Regions from separate parts of the Streptomyces sp. NPDC058534 genome, predicted to be linked through region 2. Evidence: riboswitches for the same ligand, from Rfam matches in the RefSeq annotation. Region 2 holds a riboswitch; each other region holds the start of a gene.
The links. A riboswitch is a leader RNA that binds a small molecule or an ion and turns the genes downstream of it on or off. The one in region 2 is predicted to bind cobalamin.

Region 1 (3,206 bases), on a different contig from region 2:
TCGCCATGCGCTCGCGCAGCGCCGTCCAGCGCTCCGGCCAGGTCGGCTGCACGCCGTAGTGGTCGGGGTGCAGGACGCCCCGGGCGGTACGGGTCTTCTCCCAGGCCGGCAGCGGGCCGTTGCGCTCGGCGAGGTCGGTGGACGTCTCGTACGCGGCGAGCATGACGCGCTCGGCGATGCGGGTGGACAGGGCCCTCGCCTCGGGCGAGTCGAAGGGCAGGCGCAGCTGGAAGAAGACGTCCTGGAGGCCCATCGCGCCGAGGCCGACCGGGCGCCAGCGGGCGTTGGAGCGGCCCGCCTGCTCGGTCGGGTAGAAGTTGATGTCGACGACCCGGTCCAGGAAGGTGACGGCGGTGCGGACGGTGGCGTCCAGCCGCTCCCAGTCGATATCGCCCTTCGCCACGTCGACGAAGGCGCCGAGGTTGACCGAGCCCAGGTTGCAGACCGCCGTCTCCCCGTCGTCCGTGACCTCCAGGATCTCCGTGCAGAGGTTGGAGGAGTGGATGACGTTGCCCGGCTCGGCCGTCTGGTTGGCTGTGCGGTTGGCGGTGTCCTTGAAGGTCATCCAGCCGTTGCCGGTCTGCGCGAGGGTGCGCATCATGCGGCCGTACAGCTCACGGGCCGGCAGGGTCCTGCGGGCGAGCCCCGCGGCCTCGGCCTCGCGGTAGGCCGCGTCGAACTCCGCGCCGTACAGGTCGGTCAGCTCGGGCACCTCGGCGGGCGAGAACAGCGACCACTGTCCGTCGGCGTCCACGCGGCGCATGAACTCGTCCGGGATCCAGTGGGCGAGGTTCAGGTTGTGCGTGCGGCGGGCGTCCTCGCCGGTGTTGTCCCGCAGCTCCAGGAACTCCTCGAGGTCCGCGTGCCAGGTCTCCAGGTAGACCGCCGCCGCGCCCTTGCGCCGGCCGCCCTGGTTCACGGCCGCCACCGAGGCGTCCAGCGTCTTCAGGAACGGGACGATGCCGTTGGAGTGCCCGTTGGTGCCGCGGATCAGCGAACCCCGGGAGCGGACGCGGGAGTAGGCGATGCCGATGCCGCCGGCGTGCTTGGAGAGCCGGGCGACCTGGTGGAGGCGGTCGTAGAGGGAGTCCAGCTCGTCCTTGGGGGAGTCGAGGAGATAGCAGGACGACATCTGGGCGTGCCGGGTGCCGGAGTTGAACAGGGTGGGGGACGAGGGCAGGTAGTCGAGGCGGCTCATCAGGCCGTACAGCGCGGAGACCTCGTCGACCGAGTGGGCGCTGTCGTCCTCGGCCAGGCCGGCGGCCACCCGCAGCATGAAGTGCTGCGGCGTCTCGACGACCTTGCGGGTGATCGGGTGCCGCAGCAGGTAGCGGCTGTGCAGGGTGCGCAGCCCGAAGTAGCCGAAGCGGTCGTCGGCGGCCCGGTCGATCGTCGCGTCCAGCCGCTCCGCGTGCAGCCGTACGAACTCGGCGGTGCGGTCGGCGATCAGGCCCTCACGGTGGCCGGTGGCGACCGACTCGGTGAAGGACGTGACGCCCTGGCAGGCGGCCTCCGCCCGGATGCCGATGGTCAGCAGCCGGGCGGCCAGCCGGGAGTAGACCGGGTCCTCGGAGATGAGACCGGCCGCCGCCTCCGTGGCCAGCTCGCGCAGCTCGGCCTCGTCCGCGTGGGCGGACCGGCCGCGCAGCGCGGCGGCGGCGACCCGGCCGGGGTCGGCGCCGGGGAGGTCGGCGGTCAGAGCGGTCAGGGTCCGCAGCAGGGCGGCACCGGGTCCGTCGGACTCCTCGGTCACCGGCATCGCTGAAGTCGTCACCGGGGTCGCTGTGGCCGGGTCGGCTGGCGCGATGGTCACGTGGGGGCACTCCCTCGCTGGCACGGGGCCTGGCGGAGGGCAGGGGGCAGCACACGAGCGCACGCGGCGTCGCGTCCACCGGCCCACTCCACGGGGCCCGGACGTCATGGCACCCGGGCCGGGAGGCCGGGCGCACTGTCGGCAGGCCCTCGGACTGAGACACGCGTGCACGTACGTCCGAGAACGTACGGATACACGCATGTACACCGTTGCGGGACAGTTCCGGATTCGCACCGGATTCCCCTGCGGCGACAGCGAGCATGAGCATACATCTTGTGCCGGGATCCGCCAGCACCCCCAGATGTTGTGTCCGCCAGTGTGTCGGGGTGGTGTCAGAGCGTCGGTTCACAGGTGAGCAGAGTGATGTCGTCCAGCTCCGGCAGGGGGTTCCGGTCGCGGTCCGGCGTGCGGGTGAAGCCCAGGGGCGCGTAGAGGCGGTGGGCGGTGCGCATGGTGCGCTGGGTGGACAGCACGACGCGTGCGCAGCCCTCCACGGACCGGGCGCGGTCCACGCAGGCCCGTACGAGCGCCTCGCCGGCCCCGCGTCCGCGTGCCTCGCGGGCGACGGCGAGCATACGTATCTCGGCCTCACCGGGCCGGGCGATGTCCGCCATGGGCCCGCCGGCGGGCACGAAGATCACGCCGCCGAGCAGCCCGCCGTCCGCCGCGGCGACCAGTACCTCGGCGGCCGCCGCCCGCTTGGCCACGGCGCGCAGCTCGTGGAGGTACTCGTCGTCCTCCCCGAAGTCGAGGAGGCCGTCGCGCGGATAGGCCTGTGCGGTGATCTCGCCGACGGGTACGACAACGGGCCGCCGGATTTCTCCGACGGCCCGCTGACGAGGAAGGAACTAGTGCGAGGTGCCCGCCGTGGCCGGCGGCAGCTCGACCTCGACGCCCGCGTCGCCCGCGTCCGCCGTGTAGTCGCTCGGCTTGGTCTCGTCGACGCCGTCGGGCGCCTTGACCGCCCGCAGGACGAAGGTCAGGACCACGGTGACCACGATGTTCAGCACGAAGGCGGTGAGACCGATGTAGCCGATCTCGCCGATGCCGGGGATCTCGTCGGAGGAGCCGCCGAAGTGCTTCTGCGTCGGCGAGGCCACCCCGTACGCGGCGACCGTGCCGTAGATCATGCCGACCGCCCAGCCGCCGAGCAGCGCCCAGCGGTGGAACCAGCGGGTGAACAGGCCGCCGACCAGGGCCGGGAAGGTCTGCAGGATCCAGATGCCGCCGAGCAGCTGGAAGTTGATCGCGACCGTCTTGTCCATGCCCAGCACGAAGACCAGCGCACCCACCTTCACCAGCAGCGACACCAGCTTGGAGACCTTGGTCTCCTGGGCCGGGGTGGCGTCCGGCTTGATGAAGTCCTTGTAGATGTTGCGCGTGAAGAGATTCG
Region 2 (3,206 bases):
CCGGGGCAGCAGGTCCGACATCGGCGTGGTGAACGCGAACAGCAGCACCCCGAGCGAGGCCGCCGAGGTCCGCAGCAGCAGCTCACCGGCGCGCACCGGCCCACCCTGAGCCACCGTCAGGAACCCGTCCGCGCCCCCGACCTGGACCAGCAGCGGCAGCGCGCCCGTCACACAGAAACCCAACGGCACCCGGTACGCCCGCCACAGCCGGCGCCCGGGCACGCCCGCCGGGCCGAGCAGCACCGCAAGCGCCGTCACCAGCACCAGCGCCGCGCCCGGCCAGGGCGGCAGCGAGATCGCGAGCACGGTCAGCCCCAGTCCGAGTACGGCCTTGTCCACGGGATGGCGGCGGCGCCACCGACTGCTGTGCGCCGCGGCGTCGATCGGCAGCACTCAGTTCCCTTCGGGAGCATCCCGCAGTGCCGCCGCCCGCTCCTCGCCCTGCCGCCGGCCCCGGCGTACACCGAAGTAGTACGCCAGCACGCCCGCGCCGAGCGCGGCCTGCACCGCGAACAGCGCCGACTCGATCTCCCCGGACGGCGGTTCGTACAGTGGCGAGAACCACGGCTCGTAGTCCGGCTCGATCTCCGTGATCGCCGTCTCCGCCTCCGCGTCCGCGCCGGCGAACGGCTCCTCCTTGTGGTCGCCGAGCCCGAGTACCAGCGGCAGCACCGCGAGCGCGGCCACGGCGAGCAGCAACAGGGCGTTGATCTTCGCGTTGCGGGTCATCGGGCCACCGCCTCCTGCTCGTCGGACGTGGTCTTGCCCGACCTGGTGAGCAGCACGCCCAGCCGGGTCAGTTCACCCTTGCTGGACTGCACCAGCAGCCGCATCACGATCACCGTGAGCAGGCCCTCGCTGACCGCGAGCGGGATCTGCGTGACGGCGAAGATGGACCCGAACTTGCCGAGCGCGCCGACGAATCCGCTGCTCGGGTCGGGGAAGGCCAGCGCCAGCTGGACGCTGGTCACGCAGTAGGTGGACAGGTCGGCGACGAACGCCCCGAAGAACACGGCGACCATCAGCGGCACGTCGCAGCGGCGCAGCAGCCGGTAGACGCCGTACCCGGCCCAGGGGCCGACGATCGCCATGGAGAAGACGTTGGCGCCGAGCGTGGTCAGCCCGCCGTGGGCGAGCAGCAGCGCCTGGAAGAGCAGGGTGATGGTGCCCAGTACCGCCATGATCGGCGGCCGGAAGAGGATGGCGCCCAGACCGGTGCCGGTCGGATGGGAGCAGCTTCCGGTGACGGAGGGCAGTTTCAGGGCCGACAGGACGAACGTGAAGGCACCGGAGGCGCCGAGGAGCAGCGTGCTCTCCGGGTGCTCCCTGACCTCACGGGTGAGTGACCGGACTCCGTGGACGACGAACGGCGCGGACGCGACACCCCAGGCGATCGCGTGCGCCGGTGGCAGAAAGCCCTCGGCTATGTGCATGGCTCAGCAGACCCTCTCCAGCACCTCGTGGATGGACGACGCGCCTTGGCCGGTCTCCTGGCTGACGGGTACCGCTGTCCGAGCAACGCCTTCCCGGGTTAGGCCCTGTCGTCGGACTCCCGTCTGCCTCGCGGCGCCATGCACGCACTCTCGCCGCACCGGGCCCTGACCCAAGTACATCCAGTACGAGGCTCAGGGCCCGGCACGCCGAGAGCACGCACCTGACACCGCGAGGCCCGCCCTCCGGGCGGACGACGGGAGTCCGACGACAGGGCCTAGAACCCAGTGGCTGCCCACAAGGGGCCGGAGCCGGACTTCCCGATTCACAGTGGCGAGGGCCGCACCGGCATCACACCGGATTTCCCGTTCACCAAGGCGTGGCGACAGTAGTGCTCCTACGGGGGTGGTGACAAGCGGGCCTCCTGTCGCGCGGACCCGGCCGGGGACCGGGCGGACAGGGCTCGGGGCTGCGGAAACGTCAGCCGGACCGGTCCCGTTCCGTGCGCCGGACCACCATGGCGCGCGCCCGCGTGCTGAGCGCGGTCGCGGCGGCCGTGAGGAAGACGAAGCTGTAGACGATCTGGAGCAGGGTCACGATCCGGGCCGACTGCCCGCGCGGGGTGATGTCCCCGTACCCGACCGTGGCGAGCGTGACCACCGTGAAGTAGAGCGCGTCGACGCGGGTGTGCAGGCCGGTGAACTCGCCGGGCTGCTTGGCGAGGGCGTAGTACGTGGCCGAGAAGACGTGCACGGACAGGATGATCAGCAGGGTGATGACCACACCGGGCCTGGTCTCGGGGCGGTCGACCAGGACGTGGTGGATCTGCCGGAGCAGCAGCGCGGCCACGGCACTCAGCAGCAGGGCGAACAGCACCCAGCTCAGCACGGGCCGGTGCGGGCCCAGATGGTCGAGGGGGAGCAGGAAGTAGGCCACGACCACGGCCACCGCGACACAGCCCCGTACGACCCAGGGCCGGGCGGTGCGCCAGGCGTTACGGGTCTGTACGGTCCGGCGCTCCGTCACCCGGTCGTTCCCGTCGTCGGGGCGTGGGCCGCTTCCGGTTCCGTGCGGCGCACCACCTGGGAGACGACGAAGGCGACGACCGACGCGGTGACGATCAGCGGCATCTGGTCGTACGCGTCCCCGCCCGTGAGCAGCACCGCCAGGACCGCGCTGGACAGCGGCAGCCCCGTCACCGCGGCCGCCGCGGCGGAGATGCCGAGGGCGAGCGCCGGGGTCACGCCGAAGCCGGGCAGCCCGGAGCAGGCCATGGCGGTGGCCGTGCCCAGCAGCACCGCCGGGAAGATCGGGCCGCCGCGCAGGCTACCAAGGGCGATGCCCCAGGCCAGCCCCTTGCACGCGACCAGGGCGATCAGCGCGCCCACCGGCCAGGCGTGCGGGTGGGCGGCGATCTGCGCGAGGGTGGCCTGGCCGGACAGCGCCGCCTCGGCCGGGGAGCGGCCGGTGATCAGCGCGTACGCGGCGACGCAGACCCCGACGGCCGTGGCGCAGACCACGGTGCGGACGGCCGTGTGCCGCCGGGTCCAGGAGACGGTGTGGTGCCCCAGCTCGCGGGCCAGCGTGATCAGCACGGCGATCAGCGCCGCCGTGGGGATGCCCCACAGGAAGTCACCGGCGTCCGGGTTGGCGGCCGGTGGTAAGTCGTGCAGGGCGAGCGCGCCGATCTTCAGGCCGGTCCACTGCCCGAAGCCGGTGAAGACCAGGGCGCCGGTGGCGCTGGCCAGCAGACAGGGCAGCAGCAGGACGACCAG
Region 3 (3,206 bases), on a different contig from region 2:
AGGACCAGGCGCGTCGAGGTGATGCGCCCGCCGGTGCGGGCGGTGGCGTACACGATCACCAGAGCGCCGAGGGCGCCGGCGAACGCGGCGGCGGACAGCGACAGGGGCCCGAGGAAGCCGACGCCGAAGACGATGACCGAGACCGCCCCGAGGGACGCGCCGGAGGAGACGCCGAGCAGGTACGGCTCGGCGAGCGGGTTGCGGACGAGGGCCTGAAGGGCGGTGCCGACCACCGCGAGACCCGCACCGGTCACCGCTCCCAGCAGGACGCGCGGCGCTCGTACGTCGAGGACGATGGTCTCCCGCGCGCGGGACCAGTCCGGTTGGGTGAAGTCGGCGCCCAGGGCGTGCGTCACGATCCCCCAGACCTGGCCGGGCGGCACCTGGACCGAGCCGATGGCCAGGCCGGCCGTCACGGAGGCCACCAGCAGGGCCGCAAGGGCGAGCGACGTTCCCGCCATGGTCGTACGCCCCGCCCGGCGCGGCCGCGCCGACGGGTCCGGTTCGGCGACCGCCTCGGTGGCGGTGCCCGTCACCGGAAGCTCTCGGGGTGCAGTCCGTGGGCGAGGTCGCCGACGGCGTACGCCGACCGGATGCCGACCAGGGTCGCGGTCAGCGGCAGGACGACGAACCGCTTGTTCCTGACGGCGGGGACGTCGGCGAGGGCCGGCTGGGAGAGCAGGAACTCCTTCTTCTGCTCGACGCTGCCGGCTCCGGCGTAGTCGTAGATGGCGATGACCTCGGGCCTGCGCTCGACGACCTGTTCCCAGGAGACGTCGCCGAACACCTCGTCGAGGTCGCCGAAGACGTTCTTGCCGCCGGCCAGCCGGATCAGGTCGGTGCCCAGGCCCTTGCCGCCCGCGGTGAAGGCGCTCTTGTCGCCGCTGTCGTAGACGAAGACCGGCACCTCCGGTTCGCCCTTCACGGCGGCGGACGCCTTGGCCACGCGGCTCTTCAGGTCGGCGATCAGCTTGTCGGCCCGGTCGGGTACGCCGAAGACGCTCGCGACGGTGCGGATCTCGGCGTAGGTGTCCTTCATCGTCACCCGCTTCTCATCGCAGTACTCGCGGTTGAGGTGGGTGTCGATGCCCGCGTCGGCGAACGCCTCGCGGGAGCGGCCCTCGTTCTCGGCGAAGGCGCTGCCGTAGCCGCCGTAGACGAGATCGGGCTCGGCGTCGAGGATCTTCTCGAACGAAGGTTCCCGCTCGGCGAGTTCGGGTATCGCCTCGTAGTCCTTCTTCAGCTCGGGCAGGACGGCCGAATCGGGGAAGGCGGTGCCGACCATGCGGTCCTTCAGGCCGAGCGCGAGCATCAGCTCCGCGGGGTGCTGGTGGATGGTGACCACCCGGGACGGCGGCTTGTCGTAGGTCGTCCTCACACCGCAGTTGTCGATGGTGACGGGGAAACCGGCGAGGGAGGACGCCGAGGCCGGACCGTCCGGGCCGGCGTCGCCGGCCTCGTCGGAGGAGCCGCACCCGGCGGTCACCAGGGCCGCCGACAGGGCGAGCGCCGCGGCCGTGCCGCGCAGCGTCCGGCGGCGTCGGGCAGGGGAGAACAGGGCTGACACGTAAGCCTCCTGGGGAGTCCGCGCTCCTCGGATCGGGCCCGCGACAGGCCAGTGTCCTGACTCCCGGGCCGACGGCCCCCGGCTGCCCGCCCGATGGGCGCGGGGGCAGGTCGAGGGCACGCTGTGCCCGGTCACAGTGGCGGGACCGTGCCGGATTCGCACCGGCTTCCTGTCTCCCGTCGCGGCTATGACCTGGCGATATTACGTTCCTTTGGGCCGGGCGCAAAGCACGGGTGTTCAGCGTGCACGTAGTGCCCGTCCACGGGGCGGGGCCCCGCTGACAGCTCCGGGGACGGGATGCGAGGATGCCCGGAGCAATTGGGCGACGGCGGCCCGAGGAAGCCGGTGCGATTCCGGCGCGGTCCCGCCACTGTGATCGGCGAGCGAGCCCCCACACGACCACTGCCCGTACCGGGTGGGAAGGGGCGGGGCGAGCGACGACCCGAGAGCCAGGAGACTCACGCGGTCGCCTCCTCGACGGACCACCGGGGCGGATCTCCCCGGGGAGAGGGACGATGCCGCATGCCCGCCGAAGCGAGCCCGGCCGAAGCGACGCCCACCGGACCCGCGGACCCGACGCCCTCACGGGTCGTCGTCTGCCGGGACTGCTGCTGCGGCACCCCGAAGATCATCGGCGTCGACCACGCGGCGCAGACGGCGCGTCTGCGGGCCCGGGTGCCCGTGCGGGTGTCGGACTGCCTCGACGTGTGCGAACAGGCCAACGTGATCGTCGTCCAGCCCTCCGCGGCGGGCCGCGCCGCCGGCGCCCGTCCCGTCTGGCTGGGGCTGGTCAACGACCCGGACGCCACAGAGGACATCGCCGACTGGGTCCGCGCCGGAGGCCCCGGCGTCGCACCCCGACCGGACATCCTCGACCTGTACGCCATCACGCCCCCGCGACGCCCTACGGCCTCCTGATACCGCGTTCACCACCCGCACGAGGAGCGCCCGGTGTCCGCAAACGCCCAGGCATCGCCCGCCGACGTCACCGCCGCCCTGCACGACGTGGCCGCCCTCGGCGGCTTCTTCGTCCTGCGCGTCGGGGGCGGCGACGCGGGCCGGCATCCGCTCGGCCTCTCCTACTCGCGGGGTTTCACCGACCTCGCCGAGGCCGTCGCGCACCGCCACCGGGCGCGCGAACCGCGGATCGGCGTGTCCATCGCCCACCTCGGCCACGCGGCCCGCCTCTGGTCGCCCGCCCTGGCCTGCGTACTCCTGCACGGGATCGTCCCGGACCTGAGCCGGCTGGAGCGGGCCGACGACGGACCGGCCCTGCGCATGCCGCGCCCCGCCGGTCTGCGCACCGGCCCACTGCCGTCCCCGGCCCTCGCGCTGTACGAGCAGGTGACGGCGCACCTGGAGGCGCTGGCCCAAGGGCTGCGCGTCAAGGTCGCCCCACGACTGCTGGACGGCAACGCGGCCTCGGCGCTCGTCGAGGCGGCCCGCGCCCTGCTGACGGCCCACCCCGCACTGCGCGAGCCGCTCACCGGCCTCACCACCGAGCTGCTGAACACCGGACGGCTCGTGGGCACCGGAGAGATCACCGGTCCGGATCTCACGTTCCGGCGCCGCAGTTGCTGTCTCTACTACCGCGCGCCGAACGGCTCGAAGTGCGGCGACTGCTGCCTGGCCGGGTAGC

Region 1: it holds a riboswitch for cobalamin, as region 2 does, so the genes downstream of both, ACFWR9_RS18115 (ribonucleoside-diphosphate reductase subunit alpha) here and ACFWR9_RS14245 (energy-coupling factor ABC transporter permease) in region 2, are expected to answer to the same signal.
Region 3: it holds a riboswitch for cobalamin, as region 2 does, so the genes downstream of both, ACFWR9_RS23150 (ABC transporter substrate-binding protein) here and ACFWR9_RS14245 (energy-coupling factor ABC transporter permease) in region 2, are expected to answer to the same signal.

Annotation. Positions count from the first base shown of each region.
Region 1 covers NZ_JBHXNW010000026.1:76,673-79,878, forward strand. Annotated here, with positions in the region: gene ACFWR9_RS18115 (ribonucleoside-diphosphate reductase subunit alpha) at 1-1,813, opposite strand, end outside; cobalamin riboswitch at 1,913-2,091, opposite strand; gene ACFWR9_RS18120 (GNAT family N-acetyltransferase) at 2,146-2,631, opposite strand; gene mctP (monocarboxylate uptake permease MctP) at 2,662-3,206, opposite strand, start outside.
Region 2 covers NZ_JBHXNW010000018.1:114,448-117,653, forward strand. Annotated here, with positions in the region: gene cbiQ (cobalt ECF transporter T component CbiQ) at 1-393, opposite strand, end outside; gene ACFWR9_RS14240 (energy-coupling factor ABC transporter substrate-binding protein) at 394-729, opposite strand; gene ACFWR9_RS14245 (energy-coupling factor ABC transporter permease) at 726-1,433, opposite strand; cobalamin riboswitch at 1,463-1,823, opposite strand; gene ACFWR9_RS14250 (potassium channel family protein) at 1,912-2,457, opposite strand; gene ACFWR9_RS14255 (chloride channel protein) at 2,454-3,206, opposite strand, start outside.
Region 3 covers NZ_JBHXNW010000038.1:26,694-29,899, forward strand. Annotated here, with positions in the region: gene ACFWR9_RS23145 (FecCD family ABC transporter permease) at 1-536, opposite strand, end outside; gene ACFWR9_RS23150 (ABC transporter substrate-binding protein) at 533-1,558, opposite strand; cobalamin riboswitch at 1,596-1,778, opposite strand; cobalamin riboswitch at 1,903-2,027, shown strand; gene ACFWR9_RS23155 ((2Fe-2S) ferredoxin domain-containing protein) at 2,090-2,485, shown strand; gene ACFWR9_RS23160 ((2Fe-2S)-binding protein) at 2,519-3,205, shown strand.